Regions from separate parts of the Pseudomonas sp. LBUM1670 genome, predicted to be linked through region 1. Evidence: predicted binding sites of a transcription regulator. Region 1 holds the regulator's gene; each other region holds the start of a gene.
What was found. Region 1 encodes FliA, which starts transcription of late flagellar genes. Its sites were predicted from a motif close to CTAAAGTTTNNNNNNNNNNNGCCGNTAA; they were not measured.
Positions count from the first base shown of each region.

Region 2: ACA073_RS20865 (flagellar protein MotY) is a predicted target of FliA. The motif match lies at 3,671-3,698, and genes of this name have one in related genera.
Region 3: ACA073_RS25670 (methyl-accepting chemotaxis protein) is a predicted target of FliA. The motif match lies at 2,123-2,150, and genes of this name have one in related genera.

Region 1 covers NZ_CP166783.1:1,660,633-1,668,802, forward strand. The annotation lists gene flhB (flagellar biosynthesis protein FlhB) at 1-849, shown strand, start outside; gene flhA (flagellar biosynthesis protein FlhA) at 1,098-3,227, shown strand; gene flhF (flagellar biosynthesis GTPase FlhF) at 3,239-4,567, shown strand; gene fleN (flagellar synthesis regulator FleN) at 4,684-5,514, shown strand; gene fliA (RNA polymerase sigma factor FliA) at 5,511-6,251, shown strand; gene ACA073_RS07615 (chemotaxis response regulator CheY) at 6,419-6,790, shown strand; gene ACA073_RS07620 (protein phosphatase CheZ) at 6,814-7,602, shown strand; gene ACA073_RS07625 (chemotaxis protein CheA) at 7,650-8,170, shown strand, end outside.
Region 2 covers NZ_CP166783.1:4,577,808-4,585,977, reverse strand. The annotation lists gene bfr (bacterioferritin) at 1-333, opposite strand, end outside; gene ACA073_RS20885 (bacterioferritin-associated ferredoxin) at 534-752, opposite strand; gene ACA073_RS20880 (peroxiredoxin) at 1,068-1,670, shown strand; gene rnt (ribonuclease T) at 1,884-2,561, opposite strand; gene pyrC (dihydroorotase) at 2,558-3,604, opposite strand; gene ACA073_RS20865 (flagellar protein MotY) at 3,764-4,672, shown strand; gene ACA073_RS20860 (argininosuccinate synthase) at 4,802-6,019, shown strand; gene ACA073_RS20855 (hypothetical protein) at 6,185-6,793, opposite strand; gene ACA073_RS20850 (response regulator transcription factor) at 7,279-7,905, shown strand; gene ACA073_RS20845 (PA3496 family putative envelope integrity protein) at 7,995-8,170, opposite strand, start outside.
Region 3 covers NZ_CP166783.1:5,592,354-5,600,523, reverse strand. The annotation lists gene ACA073_RS25680 (NorM family multidrug efflux MATE transporter) at 1-993, opposite strand, end outside; gene ACA073_RS25675 (LysR substrate-binding domain-containing protein) at 1,152-2,072, shown strand; gene ACA073_RS25670 (methyl-accepting chemotaxis protein) at 2,254-4,230, shown strand; partial or broken gene ACA073_RS25665 (aldose 1-epimerase family protein) at 4,468-5,433, shown strand; gene ACA073_RS25660 (BRO-N domain-containing protein) at 5,557-6,078, opposite strand; gene ACA073_RS25655 (accessory factor UbiK family protein) at 6,520-6,780, opposite strand; gene glnK (P-II family nitrogen regulator) at 7,198-7,536, shown strand; gene ACA073_RS25645 (ammonium transporter) at 7,572-8,170, shown strand, end outside.

The DNA.
Region 1 (8,170 bases):
TTGCTGGCGCTCCTGCTGGCGGCGATTCTGGGGCCGATTTCCCTGGGCGGCTGGTTGTTCGCCGGCAAGAGCCTGGCGCCCAAATTCAGCCGGATGAACCCGGCTGCGGGTCTCAAGCGCATGTTCTCCAGTACCGCCGTGATCGAACTGCTCAAGGCGCTGGCCAAGTTTCTGCTGATCCTGTTTGTTGCATTGTCCGTCCTGCGTTCGGACATCGATGACCTGTTGCGCATTGCCCATGAGCCGCTGGAGCAGGCGATCATCCACAGTGTTCAGTTGGTGGGCTGGAGTACATTGTGGATGGCGTGCGGGCTGATTCTGATCGCGGCGGTGGATGTTCCGGTGCAGCTTTACCAGAGCCACAAGAAACTGCTGATGACCAAGCAGGAAGTGCGCGACGAGCACAAGGATCAGGAGGGGAAGCCGGAGGTCAAACAGCGGATTCGCCAGTTGCAGCGCGAGATGTCCCAGCGGCGGATGATGGCAGCGATTCCCGAGGCCGACGTGGTGATTACCAACCCGACTCACTACGCTGTGGCGCTCAAGTACGATCCGGAAAAAGGCGGTGCGCCGATGCTGCTGGCCAAGGGTAGTGACTTCGTGGCCCTGAAAATCCGCGAAATCGCCGTGGCCAATGAAGTGTTGCTGCTGGAGTCGCCGGCCCTGGCGCGTTCGATCTATTACTCCACCGAGCTGGAGCAGGAAATTCCTGGCGGGCTGTACCTCGCCGTCGCCCAGGTGCTGGCTTACGTCTACCAGATCCGCCAGCACCGCGCCGGCAAGGGCAAGCGTCCCGAGCCGCTCAAGGATGATTTGCCGATTCCGCCGGATCTGCGGCGCGATTCCTGAGTTTAGTGTTGTCACTAAGGGCCCCTTCGCGAGCAAGCCCGCTCCCACATTTAACCGCGCTCTACCAGAGGAATGCGGTCGAATGTGGGAGCGGGCTTGCTCGCGAAGGCGTCTGTTCAGGCAACACAAATCCCCCTCGATAACCGCCCTGTTCCAAACCCCTGCAAAAGTTGGAAGGCTTCTTGCAGTAGCCGCTCTGCGCCTGCTTCGGGCGTCAAAAGTTTGCTTTAAAGGAACGGGGAAAACCGGTGGATCGCTCTCAGTTACTCAACAGTGCCCGCACTAACGTCGCCGACCTGAGTCGGGGCAATCTGGGTGTGCCGTTGTTGCTGCTGGTCATGCTGGCCATGATGATGTTGCCGGTGCCGCCGTTCCTGCTGGACGTGTTCTTCACCTTCAACATTGCGCTGTCGATTGTCGTGTTGCTGGTCTGCGTCTACGCCTTGCGGCCGCTGGATTTCGCGGTGTTCCCGACCATTTTGCTGGTGGCAACGCTGTTGCGGCTGGCGCTGAACGTGGCCTCCACGCGGGTGGTTATGCTCCATGGCCAGGACGGCCATGCCGCTGCCGGTAAGGTGATCCAGGCCTTTGGCGAGGTGGTGATCGGCGGCAACTACGTGGTCGGTATCGTGGTCTTCGCGATTTTGATGATCATCAACTTTGTCGTGGTGACCAAGGGTGCCGGGCGGATTTCCGAGGTGAGCGCGCGTTTCACCCTCGATGCAATGCCCGGTAAACAAATGGCGATCGACGCCGATTTGAACGCCGGCCTGATCGATCAGAACCAGGCAAAAATGCGCCGGATGGAAGTGGCCCAGGAGGCCGAGTTCTACGGTTCCATGGACGGTGCCAGCAAATTCGTGCGCGGTGACGCCATCGCCGGTTTGCTGATTCTGTTCATCAACCTGATCGGCGGTATGGCGGTCGGTATCTTCCAGCATGGCATGACCTTCGGCGATGCCGGCAAGGTTTACGCGCTGCTGACCATCGGTGACGGTTTGGTGGCGCAATTGCCATCACTGCTGTTGTCCACTGCCGCCGCGATCATGGTGACCCGTGCTTCCGGTTCGGAAGACATGGGCAAACAGATCAATCGCCAGATGTTCGCCTCACCCAAGGCGCTGGCTGTCGCGGCGGGTTTGATGGCGGTGATGGGCCTGGTGCCCGGCATGCCGCACTTCTCCTTTCTGAGCATGGCGGCCCTCGCGGCCGGTGGCGCGTACCTGTTCTGGAAGAAGCAGAACGTCGTCAAGGTTCAGGCCCTGCAAGAGGTCAAGCGTCAGCAGGAGCTGCTGCCATCGCCCGCTCGCGCGCAGGAAACCAAGGAGCTTGGCTGGGACGATGTGACGCCGATCGACATGATTGGTCTGGAGGTCGGTTATCGCCTGATTCCGCTGGTGGATCGCAATCAGGGTGGTCAGTTGCTGGCGCGGATCAAGGGCGTGCGCAAGAAGCTGTCCCAGGATCTGGGTTTCCTGATGCCGACTGTGCATATCCGTGACAACCTCGACCTCGCGCCAAGTGCCTATCGACTGACCCTGATGGGGGTGATCCTGGCCGAAGCGGAGATTTATCCGGATCGGGAGTTGGCGATTAATCCGGGTCAGGTCTACGGTTCGCTCAACGGCATCACCGCCAAAGATCCGGCTTTCGGGCTGGAAGCGGTCTGGATCGAAATCAGCCAGCGTGCGCAGGCGCAATCCCTTGGTTACACGGTGGTCGATGCCAGTACAGTAGTGGCAACTCACTTGAACCAGATTCTGTACAAACACTCCAGTGAGCTGATCGGCCACGAAGAAGTGCAGCAACTCATGCAATTGCTGGCCAAAAGCTCGCCTAAACTGGCCGAGGAACTGGTGCCGGGCGTGGTGTCGTTGTCGCAGTTGCTCAAGGTTCTCCAGGCGTTGCTGGCCGAACAGGTGCCCGTGCGGGACATTCGCAGCATCGCCGAGGCAATCGCGAACAATGCCGCCAAGAGTCAAGATACTGCCGCTCTGGTGGCCGCTGTGCGCGTCGGCGTATCCCGTGCAATCGTCCAAAGCATTGTAGGGACTGAGTCGGAGCTACCAGTTATCACTCTTGAGCCAAGGTTGGAACAAATATTGCTCAATAGTCTTCAGAAGGCAGGACAAGGCTCGGAAGAGGGCGTTCTGCTGGAGCCAAGCATGGCCGAAAAACTGCAACGCTCGTTGATCGAAGCGGCGCAGCGTCAGGAAATGCAAGGTCAACCGGTGATTCTGCTGGTGGCCGGTCCGGTTCGCGCGATGCTGTCGCGATTTGGCCGACTGGCAGTCCCGGGTTTGCATGTGTTGGCTTACCAGGAAATCCCTGACAACAAGCAAGTGACCATCGTTGCGACTGTAGGGCCCAACGGCTGAGGTAGTGGTTTATGCAAGTTAAGCGTTTTTTCGCCGCCGATATGCGTCAGGCCATGAAGCTGGTTCGTGATGAGCTGGGCGCTGATGCCGCCATCATTGGCAACCGCCGGATCGCCGGCGGTGTCGAGCTGACGGCCGCCCTCGATTACAAACTGTCGGCACTGGCCCCGCGTGTTCCGAACATGGAACTCGAGGACGAGCTGCGCAAGACCCAGTCGCGGATCGTGACCGCCCAGGCCGAACTGAGCCTGCGTAGCGAAGGCGAGAGCGACAAGGCCACCAATCGCCAGTTGTTCGCCGGTCTGCCGCTGACCGCCGCCGAACCGCTGATCGAACCGACTTACACCGAACCCCGTCGTGCAGCGCCGGCCCCTGCGCCAGCCACCGGCGGTGTCGATCCGCGGGCTTTCGATTCGATGCGTTTCGAACTCAACAGCCTGCGCGAGCTGATGGAAGTACAACTCGGCTCCCTGGCCTGGAACCAGCTGCAAGGCAGCCGTCCGGCCCAGGCCAATCTTTGGCGTCGCTTGCAGCGCATCGGTTTGTCCGGCCCGTTGTCCCGCGATCTGCTGGAACTGATTACCGACATTGAAGAACCTCGTCAGGCCTGGCGCATGTTGCTGGCGCACCTGGCGCGGATGATCGCCACACCGGAAATCGAGCCGCTGGAAGAGGGTGGTGTGATTGCCATGGTCGGTCCTGCCGGCATGGGCAAGACCACCACCCTGGCCAAGCTCGCGGCCCGTTACGTGCTTAAGTATGGTGCGCAAAACATCGCGCTGGTGAGCATGGACAGCTACCGTATCGGCGCTCAGGAACAACTCAAGACGCTCGGCCGGATCCTCAACGTGTCGGTAACGCACGTCGACCCGGGCCAGTCCCTGGTGCAGGCGCTGGACCCTTTGCTGCGCAAACGCGTGGTGCTGATCGATACCGCAGGTCTTCAGGCCAGCGATCCGGCACTGCGCATGCAGCTCGAAAGCCTGGCCGGTCGTGGCATCAAATCAAAAAACTATCTGGTTCTGGCAACCACCAGCCAGAAACAGGTTCTAACCGCCGCTTATCACAGTTACAAGCGCTGCGGGCTCGCTGGCTGCATCCTGACTAAACTGGATGAAACGGCAAGTCTGGGCGAGGTGTTGAGCCTGGCAATCAGCCATGAGTTGCCGGTGGCTTACCTGACCGATGGACCGCGGATTCCGGATGATTTGCATCTGCCGCGTCGTCATCAGCTGGTCAGCCGCGCCGTCAGTGTGCAAATGCAGGATGAACCCAGCGAAGAAGCCATGGCTGACATGTTCGCTGATATTTACCACAGCCCGACCAAGCAGGTCAGCTGAGGTATTAATGAATAGTTTTTGTACCTACATCGATGGTCTGCCATGCATTGTTCAGTTGATGAACGCGCAGCCAGTAATGTGGCCTCCGTCTATGCAAGACAAGGTAAAGAAATAACATGGGCAGCATGCATCCCGTACAGGTGATCGCGGTGACCGGCGGCAAAGGTGGCGTCGGGAAGACTAACGTGTCAGTGAACTTGTCCCTGGCTCTAGCTGAGCTCGGCCGGCGCGTCATGCTGCTGGACGCCGATCTGGGGCTGGCGAACGTCGACGTCCTGCTGGGACTGACACCCAAACGTACCCTGGCCGACGTGATCGAAGGCCGCTGTGAGCTGCGCGACGTGTTGTTGCAGGGGCCAGGCGGCATCCGCATCGTCCCGGCGGCGTCCGGCACTCAGAGCATGGTGCATCTGAGCCCGGCACAGCACGCCGGCCTGATCCAGGCGTTCAGCGATATCGGCGACAACCTCGACGTCCTGGTGATCGACACCGCCGCGGGTATTGGTGATTCGGTCGTCAGTTTCGTTCGCGCCGCGCAAGAAGTCTTGCTGGTGGTCTGCGACGAGCCGACCTCGATCACCGATGCCTACGCGCTGATCAAACTGCTGAACCGCGACTACGGCATGAACCGCTTCCGCGTCCTGGCCAACATGGCCCAGAGCCCGCAGGAAGGTCGCAACCTGTTCGCCAAATTGACCAAGGTCACGGATCGCTTCCTCGACGTCGCCTTACAATACGTCGGTGCGGTGCCGTACGACGAATGCGTGCGCAAGGCCGTTCAGAAGCAGCGCGCGGTTTATGAAGCTTTCCCGCGTTCCAAGTGTTCCCTGGCCTTCAAGGCCATCGCACAAAAGGTCGATACCTGGCCGCTGCCCGCCAACCCGCGTGGGCACCTGGAGTTTTTTGTCGAGCGCCTCGTGCAACAAACGGCAGGTCCCGTGCTATGACAGCCAGCGGTTACAACCTTTACAAGAAGTCGGCACGTGACGCGCAGTACGAGCTGATCGAGCGTTACGCGCCACTGGTCAAACGCATTGCTTACCACTTGCTGGCGCGTCTGCCGGCCAGTGTCCAGGTCGAAGACCTGATCCAGGCCGGCATGATCGGCTTGCTTGAAGTATCGACCAAATACGACGCCAGCAAAGGCGCGAGTTTCGAGACGTACGCGGGCATTCGAATCCGCGGCGCGATGCTCGATGAAGTCCGCAAGGGGGACTGGGCGCCACGTTCGGTCCACCGCAATACCCGCATGGTCAGCGACGCAATTCGCTCGATTGAAGCTAAAACCGGTCGTGACGCTAAAGATCACGAAGTTGCGGCCGAACTCCAATTGAGTCTCGACGATTACTACGGGATTTTGAACGACACCCTGGGCAGCCGGTTATTCAGTTTCGACGATCTGTTGCAGGACGGCGAACACGAAGGGCTGCACGAGGATGGCGCGAGTGCTCATCTCGAGCCGTCACGCGATCTGGAAGATGAACGCTTCCAGGCGGCGCTGGCGGACGCGATTGCCAATTTGCCGGAGCGTGAGCGACTGGTGTTGGCGCTGTACTACGACGAAGAGTTGAATCTCAAGGAAATCGGTGAGGTCCTGGGGGTCAGCGAATCTCGGGTAAGCCAGTTACACAGCCAGTGCGCGGCCCGTTTGCGGGGGCGTTTGGGGGAGTGGCGAGCGCGCTGAAGGCAGTGTGGGGACACTGCGAACGTGGTTGGTGTGGTGTTGAACTGCGCCGGTTTCGATCTGTTGTGCTCCAGACAGTCATAGAGTGCTTTGCCGGATTGAATGAAATGGCGCGTCCAGGTGCTGGGCGCGTTTAAGACTGCTTGGAGGTCGAATTGGACAAGAACATGAAAATCCTCATCGTTGATGACTTCTCAACGATGCGGCGGATCATAAAAAACCTGTTGCGTGACCTTGGGTTCACCAACACGGTCGAGGCCGACGATGGCACTACTGCCATTCCGGTTCTCAACAGCGGAAGCATCGACTTTCTGGTAACGGACTGGAACATGCCTGGCATGACCGGTATCGATCTGCTGCGTCACGTGCGCGCCGATGAAAAGCTCAAGCACCTGCCGGTGTTGATGGTGACCGCTGAAGCCAAGCGCGAGCAGATCATCGAAGCGGCCCAGGCCGGTGTTAACGGCTATGTGGTCAAACCCTTCACGGCCCAGGCGTTGAAAGAAAAAATCGAGAAGATTTTCGAACGCATCGGTTGAGAAACTGCGCCACGGGGGGAGCTATGGACCAAAACGAATCTTCACAGGGCGATTTTGAATCGACCCTGAAAAAACACGCGGTCGAACTGGTCGAAAGCCTTGAAAAAGGCAAGTTCGGCGACGCTGTACAACTGATCCATGAGCTCAATCAGACCCGTGACCGCGGCCTGTATCAGGAAGTGGGCAAGCTCACCCGCGAGCTGCACAGCGCGATCGTCAATTTCCAGATTGACCCGCACATGCCGCAAGCCGAGGAAGTGTCGCAGATCACGGATGCCACCGAGCGTCTGGGTTACGTTGTGAAACTGACCGAAGCTGCCGCCAACCGCACCATGGATCTGGTCGAAAACTCCACGCCGCTGGTCAACAGCCTGAGCGATGAAGCCCAGGCGCTGAGCACGGACTGGGGGCGGTTCATGCGTCGCGAAGTCGGGGCCGAGGAGTTCCGCGAACTGGCACGGCGTGTCGACGGTTTCCTGGCACGCAGCAGCGCGGACAATCGCGCGGTGTCGAGCAACCTCAACGACATTCTGCTCGCTCAGGATTACCAGGACCTCACAGGTCAGGTGATCAAGCGTGTGACCCAATTGGTTACTGAAGTTGAAAGCAACCTGCTCAAGCTCGTGCTCATGGCCAGTCAGGTGGACCGCTTTGCGGGCATCGAACATGACCGTGAAGCGATGCTTGCTGAAAAAGATCCGCAAAAACATCTCTCTCAGGGTGAAGGTCCGCAGATTCATGCCGATAAAAGAGAAGACGTTGTGTCCGGTCAGGACGATGTGGACGATTTGCTATCCAGCCTAGGGTTTTAGAATTCTAGGTATTTTAGGTTTTTAAACCTGTTAGGAGCACACCCTTAATGAGCTTCGGCGCCGATGAAGAGATCCTTCAGGATTTCCTGGTTGAGGCCGGCGAGATTCTTGAGCACCTGTCCGAACAGCTGGTCGAGCTTGAAAGCCGACCGGATGATGCGGACTTGCTCAATGCAATTTTTCGCGGTTTTCACACTGTAAAAGGGGGCGCCGGCTTCCTCCAGCTCAACGAGCTGGTGGAGTGCTGTCACATCGCCGAGAACGTGTTCGACATCCTTCGCAAGGGTGAACGTCGCGTCGACTCGGAATTGATGGACGTGGTTCTCGAAGCGCTGGACGCGGTGAACAGCATGTTCAGCGAAGTCCGCGAACGCAGCCCGATCACGGCTGCCACGCCTGAATTGCTTGCGGCCCTGGCCCGTCTGGCCGAGCCGCAAACCGCCGATCCAGCCGCGCCTGTGGCTGAAGTGGTGGAAGAGCCGGCTGCCGAAGCCGATTCGGGCGACATCACCGATAGCGAATTCGAACAACTGCTGGACTCGCTGAACGCCGTCAAGGCTCAGGCCGA
Region 2 (8,170 bases), 2.9 Mb from region 1:
AACAGTCTCGCAATGAGCAATCGCGACTTTCAGGTCGGCGTGGCCGGTACGTTCGATACGCAGGTCACACTCGAGCATTTCCTGGGTGTGTTCGCCGATCTGCAGCTTACCCAGGTCTTGCACGTTCGGCAGGCCTTCCAGGAACAGGATGCGCTTGATCAGCTTGTCCGCGTGTTTCATCTCGTCGATGGACTCGTGGTATTCGTGCTTGCCGAGCTTGTTCAGGCCCCAATCTTCATACATGCGCGCATGCAGAAAATATTGATTGATCGCGACCAGCTCATTGGCAAGGATCTTGTTGAGATGCTGGATGACTGTAACGTCGCCTTTCATGATGGGGGGCCTGCCCTGTAATAGCTGTCTATAAACCAGAGTTTGAGCCGCACAACTAAGAGTGTCAAACCTAAGTTATTGAAACTTAAATGAAAATTAATCGGAATAAGAATGTTTGTGTTCCGCGTCTAGAGCGTAACCAATTGATTTTCAGGCATAAAAAAACCGGACATGAAGTCCGGTTCTTTGAAATGGGATACTTACGCGGCAGTAAATTCTACAGGGAAAGGAATTGCAGCCTGGGCTGTTTGCAATTTGGTCAGGGTTTCACGCACCACTTCCTTGGCAAGGCAGGCACATTTGCCGCATTGGCTGGCTACGCCGGTAGCCTGACGCACTTCCTTGTAACTGCAGCATCCTTCATAGATTGCTTCGCGGATTTGTCCGTCGGTGACGCCAGTGCAGAGGCAGACATACATAAGTGAAAACCGTCGCTGGTTGTGACTCAATTGCGATGGATCTTAATGTTAACGAGAATGATTGTCAAAGTGGTTTCTGAAAGCTTTGCGTTATAAGGCGGCGTGACTGACGAACGGTTTTCTTCGGGGCAATCTGCCAGTAATCACGACGACGGCAATTTCAGGTGTTGGCGAAAAAACCGTTGAGGACAGCTCAAAAACGCAGTGTATGATGGCCGGTCCTTATGAAGCGGGTGGGTGTCACAGGGCTGTCGCCTGAGAGTGGCAGGCTGGCGCAAACCCGGAACTTCACGTTTTTACACCAGGAGATATTCAATGAGCGTACTCGTAGGCAAGCAAGCCCCTGACTTCACCGTACCCGCCGTACTCGGCAATGGCGAAATCGTCGACAGCTTCACCCTGTCGTCGGCCATCAAAGGCAAATACGGCCTGGTGTTCTTCTACCCACTGGACTTCACTTTCGTTTGCCCATCCGAGCTGATCGCTCTGGACAACCGCATGTCCGACTTCAAGGCACGCAACGTTGAAGTGATCGCCGTTTCGATCGACTCGCACTTCACTCACAACGCATGGCGCAACACCCCGGTGAACAATGGCGGTATCGGCCAGGTTCGCTACACCATGGCTGCCGACATGAAGCACGAAATCGCCAAGGCCTACGACGTTGAGTCCGAAGGCGGCGTGGCTTTCCGTGGCGCGTTCCTGATCGACGACAAAGGCGTTGTCCGTTCGCAGATCATCAACGACCTGCCGCTGGGCCGTAACATGGAAGAGCTGATCCGTCTGGTCGACGCTCTGCAATTCCACGAAGAGCACGGCGAAGTCTGCCCTGCCAACTGGAAAAAAGGCGACAAAGGCATGACCGCTTCGACCGAAGGCGTCGCGGCTTACCTGACCGAGAACGCTGCTGCCCTGTAAGGCGCGTTCGAGGCATAAAAAAACCGGCCGTTGAGGCCGGTTTTTTTATGGGCGGGATAAACGCAGGTCCCTTGTAGGAGCGAGCTTGCTCGCGATGAACCTGAGAGCGCTACGCAGTGTCAGGCCGCCAGCGTTATCGTTGACGACCATCGCGAGCAAGCTCGCTCCTACAACAAGCGCAATCCCGTAATCGAATCGCATCCGCGACCGCAATCAATCGTTATAGTCTTCCCAGCCGCCCATCTGCTTCCAGCGATTGACGATGCCGCAGAACAGCTCTGCCGTCTTCTCGGTGTCGTAGCGAGCCGAGTGGGCCTCGCGACCGTCGAAGTCGATGTCGGCGGCCTGACAGGCTTTCGCCAGCACGGTTTGACCGTAGGCCAGACCGGCGAGGGTTGCCGTGTCGAAGCTGGAGAACGGATGGAACGGGTTGCGCTTCATGTCCAGGCGCGCAACTGCCGCGTTCAGGAAGCCCAGATCGAAACTGCTGTTGTGCCCGACCAGAATCGCCCGCTTGCAGCCGTTGGCTTTCAACGCCTTGCGGATGCCACGGAAGATATCGGTCAGCGCCGCTTCTTCACTCACCGCCATGCGCAGCGGGTGATCGAGTTTGATTCCGGTGAACTCCAGCGCAGCCGCTTCGATGTTCGCGCCTTCAAAAGGCTCGACGCGGAAGAAGTAGGTGTGATCAGGGTATACAAAACCCTTCTCATCCATGGCGATGGTGGTAGCGGCTATTTCCAGCAAGGCGTCAGTGGCAGAGTTGAAACCACCGGTTTCAACGTCGACAACGACTGGCAGGTATCCACGGAATCGAGCTGCCATCGGGTGGCGTGGACCACCTCCGCCGCCTTGACCGTCCTGTTCGTCGTCGAAATGGTCTTCACTCACGCGTGTTCCTCCAGCAGGCGCCAGCGCAGTTTTTCACCGGCGCGCAGCGGGATAACGGTCAGCTCGCCAAATGGCAGGCTGGTTGGGGCGGTCCACTCTTCGCGGACCAGGGTGATGCGATCGGTGTTCACCGGCAGGCCATAGAAGCGCGGGCCGTTAAGGCTGGCGAAGGCTTCGAGCTTGTCCAGCGCATTGCGCTGTTCGAACGCTTCGGCGTACATCTCGATCGCCGCATAAGCGGTGTAGCAACCGGCGCAACCGCAAGCGGCTTCCTTGGCGTGCTGGGCGTGCGGCGCCGAGTCGGTGCCGAGGAAGAACTTCTCGCTGCCGCTGGTGGCGGCGTCGAGCAAGGCTTCCTGGTGCGTATTGCGCTTGAGAATCGGCAGGCAATAGAAGTGCGGCCGAATCCCGCCAACCAGCATGTGGTTGCGGTTGTACAGCAAGTGATGCGCAGTGATGGTCGCGCCAACGTTGGCCGAAGCCTCGTTGACGAACTGCACGGCGTCCGCGGTGGTGATGTGTTCGAACACCACTTTGAGCGTCGGGAAACGCTCGACCACACGACGCATGTGCTCATCGATGAAGAGTTTTTCGCGGTCGAACACGTCGACATCGCCACGGGTGACTTCACCGTGAACCAACAAAGGCATCCCGACTTCGGCCATGGCCTCGAGTGCAGGGAAGATCTTGTCGATGCTGGTGACGCCAGAGTCCGAGTTGGTGGTCGCACCGGCCGGGTACAACTTGGCGGCGTGAATGAAGCCGCTGGCCTTGGCCTCACGAATTTCTTCGGGCTGGGTGCGGTCGGTCAGGTAAAGCACCATCAACGGTTCGAAACGGCTGCCGGCCGGACGTGCAGCGAGAATCCGCTGGCGATAGCCGTCGGCTTCAGCGGCGTTACGCACCGGAGGTACCAGGTTGGGCATGATGATGGCGCGACCAAAGGTGCGCGCGACATCCGCAACGGTATTGGTCAACACGGCACCATCGCGAAGATGAATGTGCCAGTCGTCGGGACGCAGCAGGGTCAGGCGGTCGGACATGAGGGGATTCCAGGCGGGTCAAACTGAGGGGAATGCTACCGGAAAAGACTCTCTCAGGCACTCGCTATCAAGTTTTGCTGGAAGCTTCCGATATCCAACAGGTATGCCGTAAACATGTGTGTGTCGGTCTTTTTGTTGTAGAAGCCAGTGGAGCCTCCCGTGCGCCAGCGTTATTTAGCCTTGCTCAGTGTGTTTGCCAGCCTTCCCGCGATGGCGCTCACTTTCCAGACCCGTCTGGAGAGCATCGAGTGGACGGTCGAAGGGGACAAGTTCGAGTGCCGCCTGACTCAACCGATCACCGATTTCGGTTCGGGTGAGTTCGTGCGTCGCGCCGGCGAGCAGGCGACGTTTCGTCTGAAAGCCTACAACTCGATGGTCGGCGGCGGCTCGGCGACCTTGCTGGCGGCCGCTGCACCCTGGCAGCCGGGGCGTGGCGACATCAATCTCGGTTCCGTGCAGATCGGCAGCGGCAATGTGCTGTTCAACAGCTCGCAGGTTCAGGCCGGGCGCTTGATCAGTGGTCTGATGGATGGGCGCAGCCCGGTCGTCCGACATTATTCGGGCGATGGCCGGGTGTCGGAAGTGCGCCTGTTGCCGGTCAAGTTCAGCAAGGCGTTTAACGATTATCAGGGCTGTGTGGCGAAACTGCTGCCGAAGAATTTCGAGCAGGTCAAACAAACGCAGATCGGCTTTCCCGGCGACGGCCTGGATCTCGACGCGCAGGCCAAGGCTCAGCTGCAGGTGATGCTGGAGTTCATGAAGGCCGATCCGACGGTCAATCACATCGAACTCGACGGCCACTCCGACAACAGTGGCAACCGCCTGACCAATCGAGACCTGTCGCGGCGTCGGGCTCTGGCGGTCATGGAGTTCTTCAAGGCCAACGGTTTTCAGGAATCGCAGATTACCGTGCGCTTTCACGGCGAGCGTTATCCGATGGCTCCCAACACCAATGCGGCCAATCGGGCGAAGAACCGTCGGGTCAACGTGCACCTCGCCCGGGTCGCGCCCACCGAGCAGCCGGCACCCCAGATAACAGCGTCGGCGAGTGCCGCGAAGACTTCCTGACCAAGCGGTCATCGTCGCTGCCTCGACATAATCTGTCGCTTCGTCGTCATAAGCTGTCGCGCCTCTGTAAATTATCCTGCATGCCCGGTAGACTTGACGGCTTTCCGTAGAACCCCGTGGAGTGATGGCATGGCGGACGTAAACAAGGTCGTTCTGGCGTATTCCGGCGGCCTGGACACTTCGGTGATCCTCAAGTGGCTGCAGGATACTTATAACTGTGAAGTCGTGACCTTCACCGCTGACCTGGGTCAGGGCGAAGAGGTCGAACCTGCACGCGCCAAGGCTCAGGCCATGGGCGTGAAAGAGATCTACATCGACGATCTGCGCGAAGAATTCGTACGCGATTTCGTTTTCCCGATGTTCCGCGCCAACACCGTTTACGAAGGCGAGTACCTGCTGGGTACTTCCATCGCTCGTCCGTTGATCGCCAAGCGCCTGATCGAAATCGCCAACGAAACCGGCGCTGACGCCATTTCCCACGGCGCCACCGGCAAAGGCAACGACCAGGTTCGTTTTGAACTGGGTGCCTACGCCCTGAAGCCAGGTGTAAAAGTGATTGCGCCGTGGCGCGAATGGGACCTGCTGTCCCGTGAAAAGCTGATGGATTACGCTGAAAAGCACAACATCCCGATCGAGCGTCACGGCAAGAAAAAATCCCCGTACTCGATGGATGCCAACCTGCTGCACATCTCCTATGAAGGCGGCGTGCTGGAAGACACCTGGACCGAGCACGAAGAAGACATGTGGAAATGGACCGTCTCCCCGGAGAACGCTCCTGACAAGGCCCAGTACCTGGAACTGACCTACCGCAACGGCGACATCGTTGCGCTGGACGGCGTCGAAATGACCCCGGCCACCGTGCTGGCGACCCTGAACCGTATCGGTGGCGAACACGGTATCGGCCGCCTCGACATCGTCGAGAACCGTTATGTGGGCATGAAGTCCCGTGGTTGCTACGAAACCCCTGGCGGCACCATCATGCTGCGCGCTCACCGTGCGATCGAGTCGATCACCCTGGACCGCGAAGTGGCTCACCTCAAAGACGAGTTGATGCCTAAATACGCCAGCCTGATCTACACCGGTTACTGGTGGAGCCCTGAGCGTCTGATGCTGCAACAGATGATCGATGCTTCCCAGGCTCACGTGAACGGCGTTGTGCGCCTGAAACTGTACAAGGGCAACGTGATCGTCACTGGCCGCAAGTCCGACGAGTCGTTGTTCGACGCCAACATCGCGACATTTGAAGAAGACGGCGGCGCCTACAACCAGGCGGATGCGGCCGGCTTCATCAAGCTGAACGCCCTGCGCATGCGTATCGCGGCGAACAAGGGTCGGAAGCTTTTCTGAGGTTTCTAGCGCCTTGATGGAATTTGTGGCCTTGTTTTCGACAGGGCCACAAATTTGAAAATAGGGGTTTTCTTTCTGACATTGCGATTCATCTTTCTTGTTTTTGTAACGCCATTCCCGCCTGCTTCCCTCCCTTGATCCTGAAAAGCTACTGACCGTTGTGAATCAGTTGGCGAGTTGATCGACGACCGTCACGTCGTGTGAGCTCACATTGTAAGCAATGCAAAACGGTGCGCCGCTGCGTTTCTTTACGTGTCTGAAAAATTTGAGCGCGCTTTCTTTCAGTAAATTCTCTGATTCGGCACTGGTGAGAAACACGACGACTTGCGTCGAATCTCCCTTGGGTAACCGAATCCTTTCCAGTAGCTCGCGGAACTCCATTTTTCTGTTCATCCATCGCGCATCAATGATGTGCAAATCCTTCAGTCGCTCGGGCAACTCGATGTGGTGCTGGACCGAGAGGTTTTCCCGTACGCCGTTCTCGCCATGCATGCCTTGAGCAACATCCGGACGCTCGGCATTGTCCATGACTTTTATGAAATGCTTTCCTTTCTCAAAATCGGACGGTGCATAGAGCGATCGATAGTTGAAGTTGAGAGTGGCGAAGAACAGGAGAAGCAAATAAAAAGGAAAGCTGATCAAAAACCAGATATAGATCTCGCGCTCCTTGTTGTCGAGGAACGGCAGAGAAACCGCTGCCGATGCTTCAGACAGTGTTGCGAATATTGCGATGACTGTCATGGGGTTGGTGATTCGTTGTTTTAGTTTGATCATGTTTTGTACTCATATAAGTTTATCTTTTCTCATTTGGTTAATGGGTAATGGTTTGGTTGTGCAGTATTGATGTTAGCTGTTGATTTATAGTTAGCCTATATCTGTTTTATGCTGGTTGGATTGTTGGGGTCCTTTTGCTGTAAGGTTTTGTGTGTATTGTTTTCAAGGAGTCGTGCGAGCCCTGAAGTTCCGCTTTTCGTGAAGGGTAGCTCAACTGTAGGCTCACGTCGGGTCACAGTTATCAATTTATTGTTTTGGTTTTCTTTTTGTAAATTGATACAAAAAATTGTTGATGAGTGGGATGTCATAAAGTAAATAAAGTTTTCAACGGGCTGATCTCGAAGATTTCTTGTAAGAATATTCCGCGTTGTTTGTAGGGAATGTCTCTCGGTGCAGGTGGCCGGGGGGGGCGGCATGCCATGGGTGAAACGACTAGGCTATTGTGCGGGCTCTAAAAATTCGAACAGCGAAAATTGGACTTGCCCATGAATAAAGTGCTGATCGTGGATGATCACCCCGTCATTCGTCTTGCGGTACGTATGCTGATGGAACGTCATGGCTACGAAGTCATTGCAGAAACAGATAATGGCGTGGATGCATTACAACTGGCTCGTGAACATATGCCGGATATTGTCATTCTGGATATAGGAATACCGAAGCTGGATGGACTGGAAGTCATTGCGCGCCTCGTCTCGGCAGCAATGCCCATGAAAGTGCTGATATTGACTTCTCAGGCGCCTGGACATTTTTCGATGCGTTGCATGCAGTCTGGTGCTGCCGGATATGTTTGCAAGCAACAGGATCTCACTGAGTTGCTCAGTGCAATAAAGGCTGTATTGTCAGGCTATAGTTATTTTCCCAATCAAGCCCTTCATACAGTGCGTTCCAGTCTGGGGAACGCCAGTGAAGCCGATATGGTGGATCGTCTGTCGGGGCGAGAAATGATGGTTTTGCAACAGTTGGCCCGAGGCAAGACCAATAAGGAAATTGCCGATGGAATGTTCCTCAGCAATAAAACCGTCAGTACTTACAAGACTCGCCTGTTATTGAAACTCAATGCGCGATCCCTGGTGGATTTGATCGAGCTGGCTCAACGCAATGGGCTGGTGTGACTGCACCCGCGCTTCACGGGGCTTGGTAAATGGGCGTTTTCGAGGTTTCGCACTTAAAAAAAGCCTCCGTTTCGGGAGGCTTTCAGGTGTCATAGGTCAAAATCGTAATCGGCCAACTGTTTTTGCAGTCGGCGCTCCTCCAGCAGGTTGTCGATCGTGCGGCGTTTGTTCAGGTTGGTTTTTGCCACTTCAACCACCGGTTCCGCGTCATCGGCCTCAACGGGTGTGAAGTCGTCTTCTACGTCCAATTGCTCTTTGCCAGTGC
Region 3 (8,170 bases), 1.8 Mb from region 1:
CATCGCGAAGCCGAGCATTGCCGCCGCGCCAAACGCGATCCCGACCCGTCCGGCCAGTCGCGCGTCCAGCAGCTGCCCGGCGCCGTAATGCTGGCCGATGCGCATGGTGATCGCATAGGAAAGCCCCGCCGGAATCATGAATGCCACCGAAACAATCTGCAGCGCGATCTGGTGCGCGCCCAGTTGCGTACTGCCCATGGTGCCCATGCACAGCGCGGCGAAGGCAAACAGCCCGACTTCCACTGCGTAGGTGCCGCCAATCGGCAGGCCCAGGCGCCACAGCTCTCTCAGATACTGCCGGTCAGACCGCGACAAACCCTGGCGCAACGGATACGCGTCGTACGCCGGATGCCGCCGAATGTGCAGCGCCAACGCCAGCGCCATAAGGTTGGCGACAATCGCCGTGACCAGACCGATGCCCACCAGACCCATTTTCGGCAGGCCGAACATCCCGGTGATCAACGCATAGTTGAGGACGAAGTTGGCCACCGCGCCGCCAAGGCTGATAACCATCACCGGCGTCGCCCGGCCAATGGCGCTGGTGAAACCGCGCAGGGCCATGAAGCTCAGGAAACCGGGCAGTGCGAACGGCAGGATCAGCAGGAACTGTCCGGCCGACTGGACGTTGGTTTCGGTCTGGCCGAACAGCAGCAAAACCGGTTTGAGATTCCATAGCAGCAACCCGGCCACCAGGGCCATCAACCACGCCAGCCACAATCCGGCCTGGGTCAGCCGCGCCGCGCCGACGATATCACCCGCACCCTGACGGATCGCCACCAGGGTGCCAACCGCCGCGATGACGCCGATGCAAAAGATCGACACAAACGAATACGTTGCCGCGCCGAGCCCGCCGCCGGCCAGTGCCTCCGGACTCAGGCGCGCCATCATCAAGGTGTCGGTGAGGACCATCAGCATGTGCGCCAACTGCGAGGCAATCAACGGCCCCGCCAGCCGCAGGATGGCCCAGAGTTCAATATGCGCTGGATGCTGCATGGTCATCACGCTCGATGGTCCAAGAGAACAGGAAAGCGTCGATTCTCGGCGCTCTGCGGGGTTTGCACAAAGGGATAAAAAGGATGGGTGGCATGAATAAAACTCATCCTGGAGAATTTCTGATAAGTTGACTCGATTGCGCTATAGGAGCTTTCCGAATGTCCCGTCGTCTTCCTCCCCTTTATGCCCTTCGCGCATTCGAAGCGGCGGCGCGGCATAGCTCGTTTACCCGCGCCGCTGAAGAATTGTCGATTACGCAGAGTGCCGTCAGTCGACACATTCGTACGCTCGAAGAGCACTTTGCCTGTCGGCTGTTTCACCGCAGCGGGCGCAATCTGCAACTGACTGAGTCGGCGCGGCTGATCCTGCCGGGCATTCGCGAAGGCTTCACGGCACTCGAACGCGCCTGCAATACCTTGCGCGCCGAGGATGACATTCTGCGCATGAAAGCCCCGTCCACCCTGACCATGCGTTGGTTGCTGGCGCGGCTCAGCCGGTTTCGCCATCTGCAACCGGGCAACGAGGTGCAACTGACCAGCGCCTGGATGGACGTCGACTCGGTGGACTTCAACCATGAGCCGTTCGATTGCGCCGTGATCCTCAGCAACGGGCATTTTCCGCCGGACTGGGAAGCCAGTTTCCTGTTCCCCGAGGAGCTGATTCCAGTGGGCGCGCCGAATCTTCTGAAGGATCAACCGTGGGACGTTGCGCGCCTGGCCAATGCCGAACTGCTGCACCCTACGCCGGACCGGCGAGACTGGCGCAACTGGTTGGAACGCATGGGGCTGACCGATCAGGTGTCGCTGAAGGGCGGGCAGGTGTTCGACACGCTTGAACTGGGGATGATTGCTGCCGCCCGGGGTTATGGCGTGTCGATGGGCGATCTGCTGATGGTGGCCGAGGATGTGGCTCAGGGACGTCTGAGTTTGCCGTGGCCGACCGCCGTCGCCAGTGGTGAGAATTATTACCTCGTCTGGCCGAAAACACGCCCCGGAGGTGAACGTTTGCGCCGTCTCAGCGATTTCCTGCAAGGGGAAGCCCTGGCGATGAAGTTGCCGGATGTCGAGCACTTGCGCTGAATCGATAGAGCCCCCGCAAAAGAGGCGTTGTGCCATATCCGGGCAGGCTACTCAAGTATTCAGGTTTGCCGCCGAAAATCTGCAGATGGAACCTTCGTGGGGGTTCGACGCAATTCCCATTGTTAGAAATTTTGCCGAACAGCCGATCAAGAAAGATCCGGTCACTCGGCCAGGAGCTGTCATGTCTCAACCTCGTGCACGGATCGCCTCACAGCTTGGACTTGCGCTCGCCGTTATTCTGGCGATTGTCATCAGTGGCAGCACCCTGTTCGCCTTGCGCTCGCTGGACACGGCCAACCTCGCGACCCGCGAAGAGCACCTGGCCAGTGAAGCCCGATTGCTGGCCGACCAGTTGAGTACGTTTCACGGCACGTTGCGTGAAAGCACCCAGCGCCTGGCCGGCCTTTTCGAGAAGCGCTTCAGCGCAGGTCTGAGCGTGCACCCGGACGAACCGGTGGCCGTGGCGGGTGCGCAGACTCCGGGCCTGCACCTGGGCAGTGAAGTGCTGAACAACAACTTCAAGGAAGTGGACGAGTTCAAGCAAATGACGGCAGGCGTTGCGACGGTGTTCGTGCGCAACGGCGAGGACTTCATTCGGGTCAGCACGTCCCTGAGTAAACAGGACGGCAGCCGCGCCATCGGCACGTTGCTGGATCATGCCCATCCGGCCTATGCGCGCCTGATGGCGGGGCAGAGCTACGTCGGTCGCGCCTTGCTGTTCGAACGTTCCTACATGACGCAGTACACCCCGGTACGCGACAGCAGCGGTAAGGTGATTGCCGTGCTGTTCGTAGGATTCGATTACACCGATGCGCAGAACGCGCAGTTTGCCAACCTCAAACGCTTCCGCATCGGCCAGACCGGTTCTTTGGCGCTGCTGGACGAGCAAAGCAAATGGTTGGTGCCCATTGCCGGCGTGCAAGCGCTGGACAAAGCTGTACCGGCCATCGCCGCGCTGGCGAAAACGCCGGGCAAGGGCGATTTCTGGAGCGACACATCCGAAGATTTTTATAGCGTCGCCGTGCCTTTCGACGGCGGCCCATGGTCGGTCGTGGCGAGCATGCCGCAAGACGAAATCAGCGCGGTGACCTGGAGCGTCGGCATTCAATTGGCGATTGGCAGTCTGCTGGCGATGTTGATCGCTGTGGGCTCGGCTGTCTGGTTGCTGCGCAGCAAACTCGCGCCGCTGGGTGATCTGGTGCGTCAGGCCGAAGCCTTGGGCGCCGGTGATCTGAGCGTGCGCCTGAACGTGTCGAGCAATGACGAAATCGGTCAGTTGGCCCGCGCCTTCAACCAGATGAGCCAGGCGCTGTCGACGATGGTCGAACACATCCGCAAGGCTTCGCAAGAGGTCAACAGCCGTGCCCAGGCGTTGTCTGGTTTATCGGGTGGCGCGTATGAAGGCATGGAGCAGCAGTCGGGGGAAATCACCAGCATGGCCGGCGCCGTGGAACAATTCAGCGCCACCTCGCTGAACATTGCCGACAACATGGGCAGCACTCAACGTCTGGCTCAGGAAAACGCACAGCAAACCCGGATCGGTCGTACATCGATGGACGAAGCGTCCTCGTCCCTGGAGCAAATTGCTGGTGCGCTGAACAGCACTGCCACGGTGATCAACACCCTCGGACAACGCTCCCAGGAAATCGGCGGCATTGTCGGGGTGATTACTTCGATTGCCGAGCAGACCAATCTGCTGGCGCTCAACGCCGCCATTGAAGCGGCGCGTGCCGGTGAGCAGGGGCGTGGTTTTGCGGTGGTGGCTGATGAGGTGCGTAATTTGGCTTCGCGTACGCGTCAGGCTACCGACGAGATTTCCGGGATGATTCAAAGCATCCAGCAGGAAACCGGCAACGCCATCAGCACCATGGAGCAGGGCAATGTGCTGATGCAGGAAGGCTTATCGCGTAACGCCAACGTCGCATTGGCACTGGCGCGGATTGACGAGCGAAGCCGTTCTGCCGGTGAGCAATTCGCGGCGATCACCACGGCGACTCAGGAGCAGAGCAGCACCGCGACATTGCTCAGCAGCAATCTTCAAAGTATTGCGTTGGCCAACAGCGAGCAGCGGGAAGTGGTGTCGAACCTTGCGGTGACCGCTAAAGAGCTGGAGAGTCTGGCGGCGGAATTGCGCCAAGAGGTTGACCGGTTTCGTTGAGGCGTCTTTGAAATAGCTTTCGCGAGCAAGCCCGCTCCCACAGGGTTAGCGTCGATCCGCAATCGTGTGAACGACGCCGAACCTGTGGGAGCGGGCTTGCTCGCGAAGGGACCCACTCATTCCTGAGTTGGTACCGAGCTGTAGCGTCACCTTTCCAGGTATTTTGCTTTTTTAACGCTTGATGAATCGTTTCAGCAAGCCTATAAAAACGGCACAACTCCAAGAAAGGCTCCAGCCATGACTCCGCTCAAACTCTTCGTTGCCCTCGGTGCACTCTCCGCTGCTTCCCACGCCGTGGCCTGGGATTACGTCCTGCTCGACACAGACAAAGCCGCTCAAAACTGGCAGATCACCAGCCAGCAACTCGGCGTAAAAACCGACAAACCCTTCTCTGTGACCCTGCGAACACTGCACGGTGGTCGGCAGGAGGGCGTCAGCATCGTCGACATCGATAACGGCACAATGAAACTCTCGGTGGTGCCGACTCGCGGGATGAACGTCCTACAGGCGTCTGTAGGAGATGTCCGCATGGGTTGGGATTCCCCGGTCAAGGAGGTGGTCAATCCTTCCTTCATCGAACTCAACGGTCGCGGCGGATTGGGTTGGCTGGAGGGTTTCAACGAGCTGGTCACCCGCTGCGGCTACGAGTGGGTCGGCCATCCCGGCATGGACAACGGCGAACTGCTGACGCTGCACGGTCGCGCCGCGAATATCCCGGCAAGCAAAGTCACTTTGCACATCGACGAAAAGCCGCCTTACGCCATCAGTTTGCGCGGAGAGTTGAAAGAGCAGGCGTTCAAGAAGGTCGACTTCTCTGTGGCGACCGAACTGGTCACCGAGCCTGGCAGTGTCAGCTTTAGTCTTAACGACACCCTGACCAACAACGGCGATTATCCGAAGGAGTACCAGGCGCTGTATCACAGTAACTTCAGCACGCCGTTCCTGGAGCAGGGCGCCCGTTTTGCTGCGCCGGTGAAACAGGTTTCACCGTTCAACGACAAGGCCAAAGCAGATTTGCCGGACTGGCAGACTTACCGAGGGCCGACCAAGGATTACGACGAGACGGTATACAACGTCGTGCCCTATGCCGACGCCAAAGGCGACACGCTGACCGTGCTGCACAACAAGGCGGGTAGCCTGGGCGTTTCGGTGGGCTTCAACACTCAATCGCTGCCCGTCTTTTCCCTGTGGAAAAACACGGATATAGGACCGTACTGAGATGAAAGAAGGACGTCAGAAGCACAGCGGGTGGAATTGGGTTTGGTTATGGAAAAGGACTACGTCTGTCGCTCGGCAAACGTAGTCAATAGGCGGTGAAAATGAGTGTTAAAACGATTGCAGCATCCGCGAAGCTCGTTTCCACCAAGGCGTATTGGCCGCACGTTTTGATTCATTCTGATCAGGTAGAACGTGTGGTACATCCTCCAGCCGAATCCACGGCTGGTTGTTCCAGTGCAGCAAACTCAACGACATTTCCGGCCAGTTCAGCAGGCTCAGAATCGGGCGTTCGGCTGAGATCGGTTGCTGGGCGTCTCTGAGAGCCGGCACGACTTCGTGAGTCAGCCACTCACGCAGGCCTCGGTATTCGGGGCAGTAGTGGTAGACCAGTAATGCGTAGACGCCGGATTCGCTAATCAGCAGTGTGTTTTCGATGCTGCCGTGGATAAGCATTCGTGCGGATTGGCGTTGGTCGGGGTCGAGTTTTCGGACGGCGCGTTCGTCGAGGTAGAGGCGTAGGAGTCGGCCTAGGTCGCGGGCGCTGAACCAGGGTTGGTTTTGGAGGAGGAGGGCGTGGAGGTGGAGTTTGTGGCGGGTGAAGACGTGTGGGATCAGATAGTTGTCGTCCATGGTGCAGTTCTCGAGGTGCGATGAAGAAAACTGCCTCTGATCGTCGCCAAACGAAAAGGGTGGCAGCCATGCGCGGGTTGGCGAACCGGTAACGCACCCAACCGGCAGACCCGAAGGCCTCCCACGCATAGCCGCCATAATTCGAGATGGGAGCAATTCCCTGGTTCGAACGTGGTCGCGATGTGTCTGGATGCTATCCGGGTCGCCAAACCCAGAGCTGGACATTCAGCTAGGGATGAGCTTAGAGATCGGATACTCGACGACGCAATCGGACGGCGGTGTGATTTTTGTAGGACGTTGCCGGGATATTTGCAGGCTATGAGATCAAAAGATCGCAGCCTGCGGCAGCTCCTACAGGTGAATCTGAAGGTCGTGCCGACCTTCAATCGCGAGCAGGCTCGCTCCCACAGTGGATTGGGTTACTACAGTGAGTTTTGCGTGTTACTCGGTTGGTGGGCTGAGCTTTGCTTCCATCTCGGCGACTTTCGCTTCGAGACTCTCCAACCGCGCACGAGTGCGGGCGAGCACAACCATCTGACTATCAAATTCTTCCCGGCTCACCAGATCCAGTTTGCTGAACCCGCTTTGCAACAACGCCTTGAACTGGCTTTCGATTTCGCTTTTCGGCAATGGCGTGTCGCCGCTGAAGAGGCGGGAGGCGGTGCCGGTCAGGGCGTCGAGGAAGTCTTTGGGTGCGAGCATGGGAAATGTCCTGAAAACAATTGCGGGCAGTGTATCACGCAGTGTCTATAGTCAATCCCGACCGCAGGGATGCACGTTTTTCGCGCATGCGGACGGACGGCGTCGCACTGTTGTTGTGCGTAATGGATCAGGCAATTGCGAGCTGTAGCCTGTAGTAACCGGCAAGGGCTTGATATCAGAGGTTTTTGGTGAGATGGCAAGCTTTCTGCTTAGACGTTAATGACCCATGCACTGATGCAGTCGCTGTGACGAATGCAGTGCGCCAAGCGAGACGGGGGAGTGTTTCGTGCGGAGCGGTTAGCCGGCGTCGGACGGGCAGGTAAGGCCGACGATGCGTTACAAAGCCAGGCACTGCGCTTAGACTTGAGCCGGGTTTGTTTTCCTGGGGCAAGTCCACCAATTCGGGAGAGAGTTTTCATGAAGCTAGTCACTGCCATCATCAAGCCGTTCAAGTTGGACGACGTGCGCGAATCGCTGTCCGAGATCGGCGTGCAGGGCATTACCGTTACTGAAGTCAAAGGCTTCGGTCGGCAGAAGGGTCACACCGAGCTGTATCGCGGCGCGGAATACGTGGTCGATTTCCTGCCTAAGGTGAAGATCGATGTCGCCATTGACGACAAGGATCTGGACCGGGTTATCGAGGCGATAACCAAGGCTGCCAACACCGGCAAGATCGGTGACGGCAAAATCTTCGTGGTCAATCTGGAACAGGCGATTCGCATCCGTACCGGCGAAACCGATACCGACGCAATCTAAGCCGCCACAAACCCAACGCCCCAGGAGAAAACAATATGACTCTGCGTAAAATCGCAGGGCTAGGAGCCCTGTTGTCCCTCGTAATGCCCAGCCTGGCTATGGCGGCAGACGAGGTGGCGGCCCCAGTCCTCAATTCCGGCGATACCGCCTGGATGCTGACCTCGACAGTCCTCGTGCTGTTCATGACCATTCCCGGCCTCGCGCTGTTCTACGGCGGCATGGTTCGGTCGAAAAACATTCTTTCCGTGATGATGCAGTGCTTCGCCATTACCGGTCTGATCAGCATTCTGTGGGTCATTTATGGCTACAGCATCGCGTTCGACACCACCGGCATGGAACAGGGCGTCGTCAACTTCAACTCGTTCTTTGGCGGCTTGGGCAAGGCGTTCCTCGCCGGCATCACGCCAGCCAGCCTGACCGGGCCTGCGGCATTGTTCCCTGAGTCGGTGTTCGTCACCTTCCAGATGACCTTCGCCATCATCACTCCTGCGCTGATCGTCGGTGCCTTCGCCGAGCGGATGAAGTTCTCCGCCATGCTGATCTTCATGGGCATCTGGTTCACTCTGGTTTATGCGCCGATCGCGCACATGGTCTGGTCCGGTAACGGCGGCCTGCTGTGGGACTGGGGCGTGCT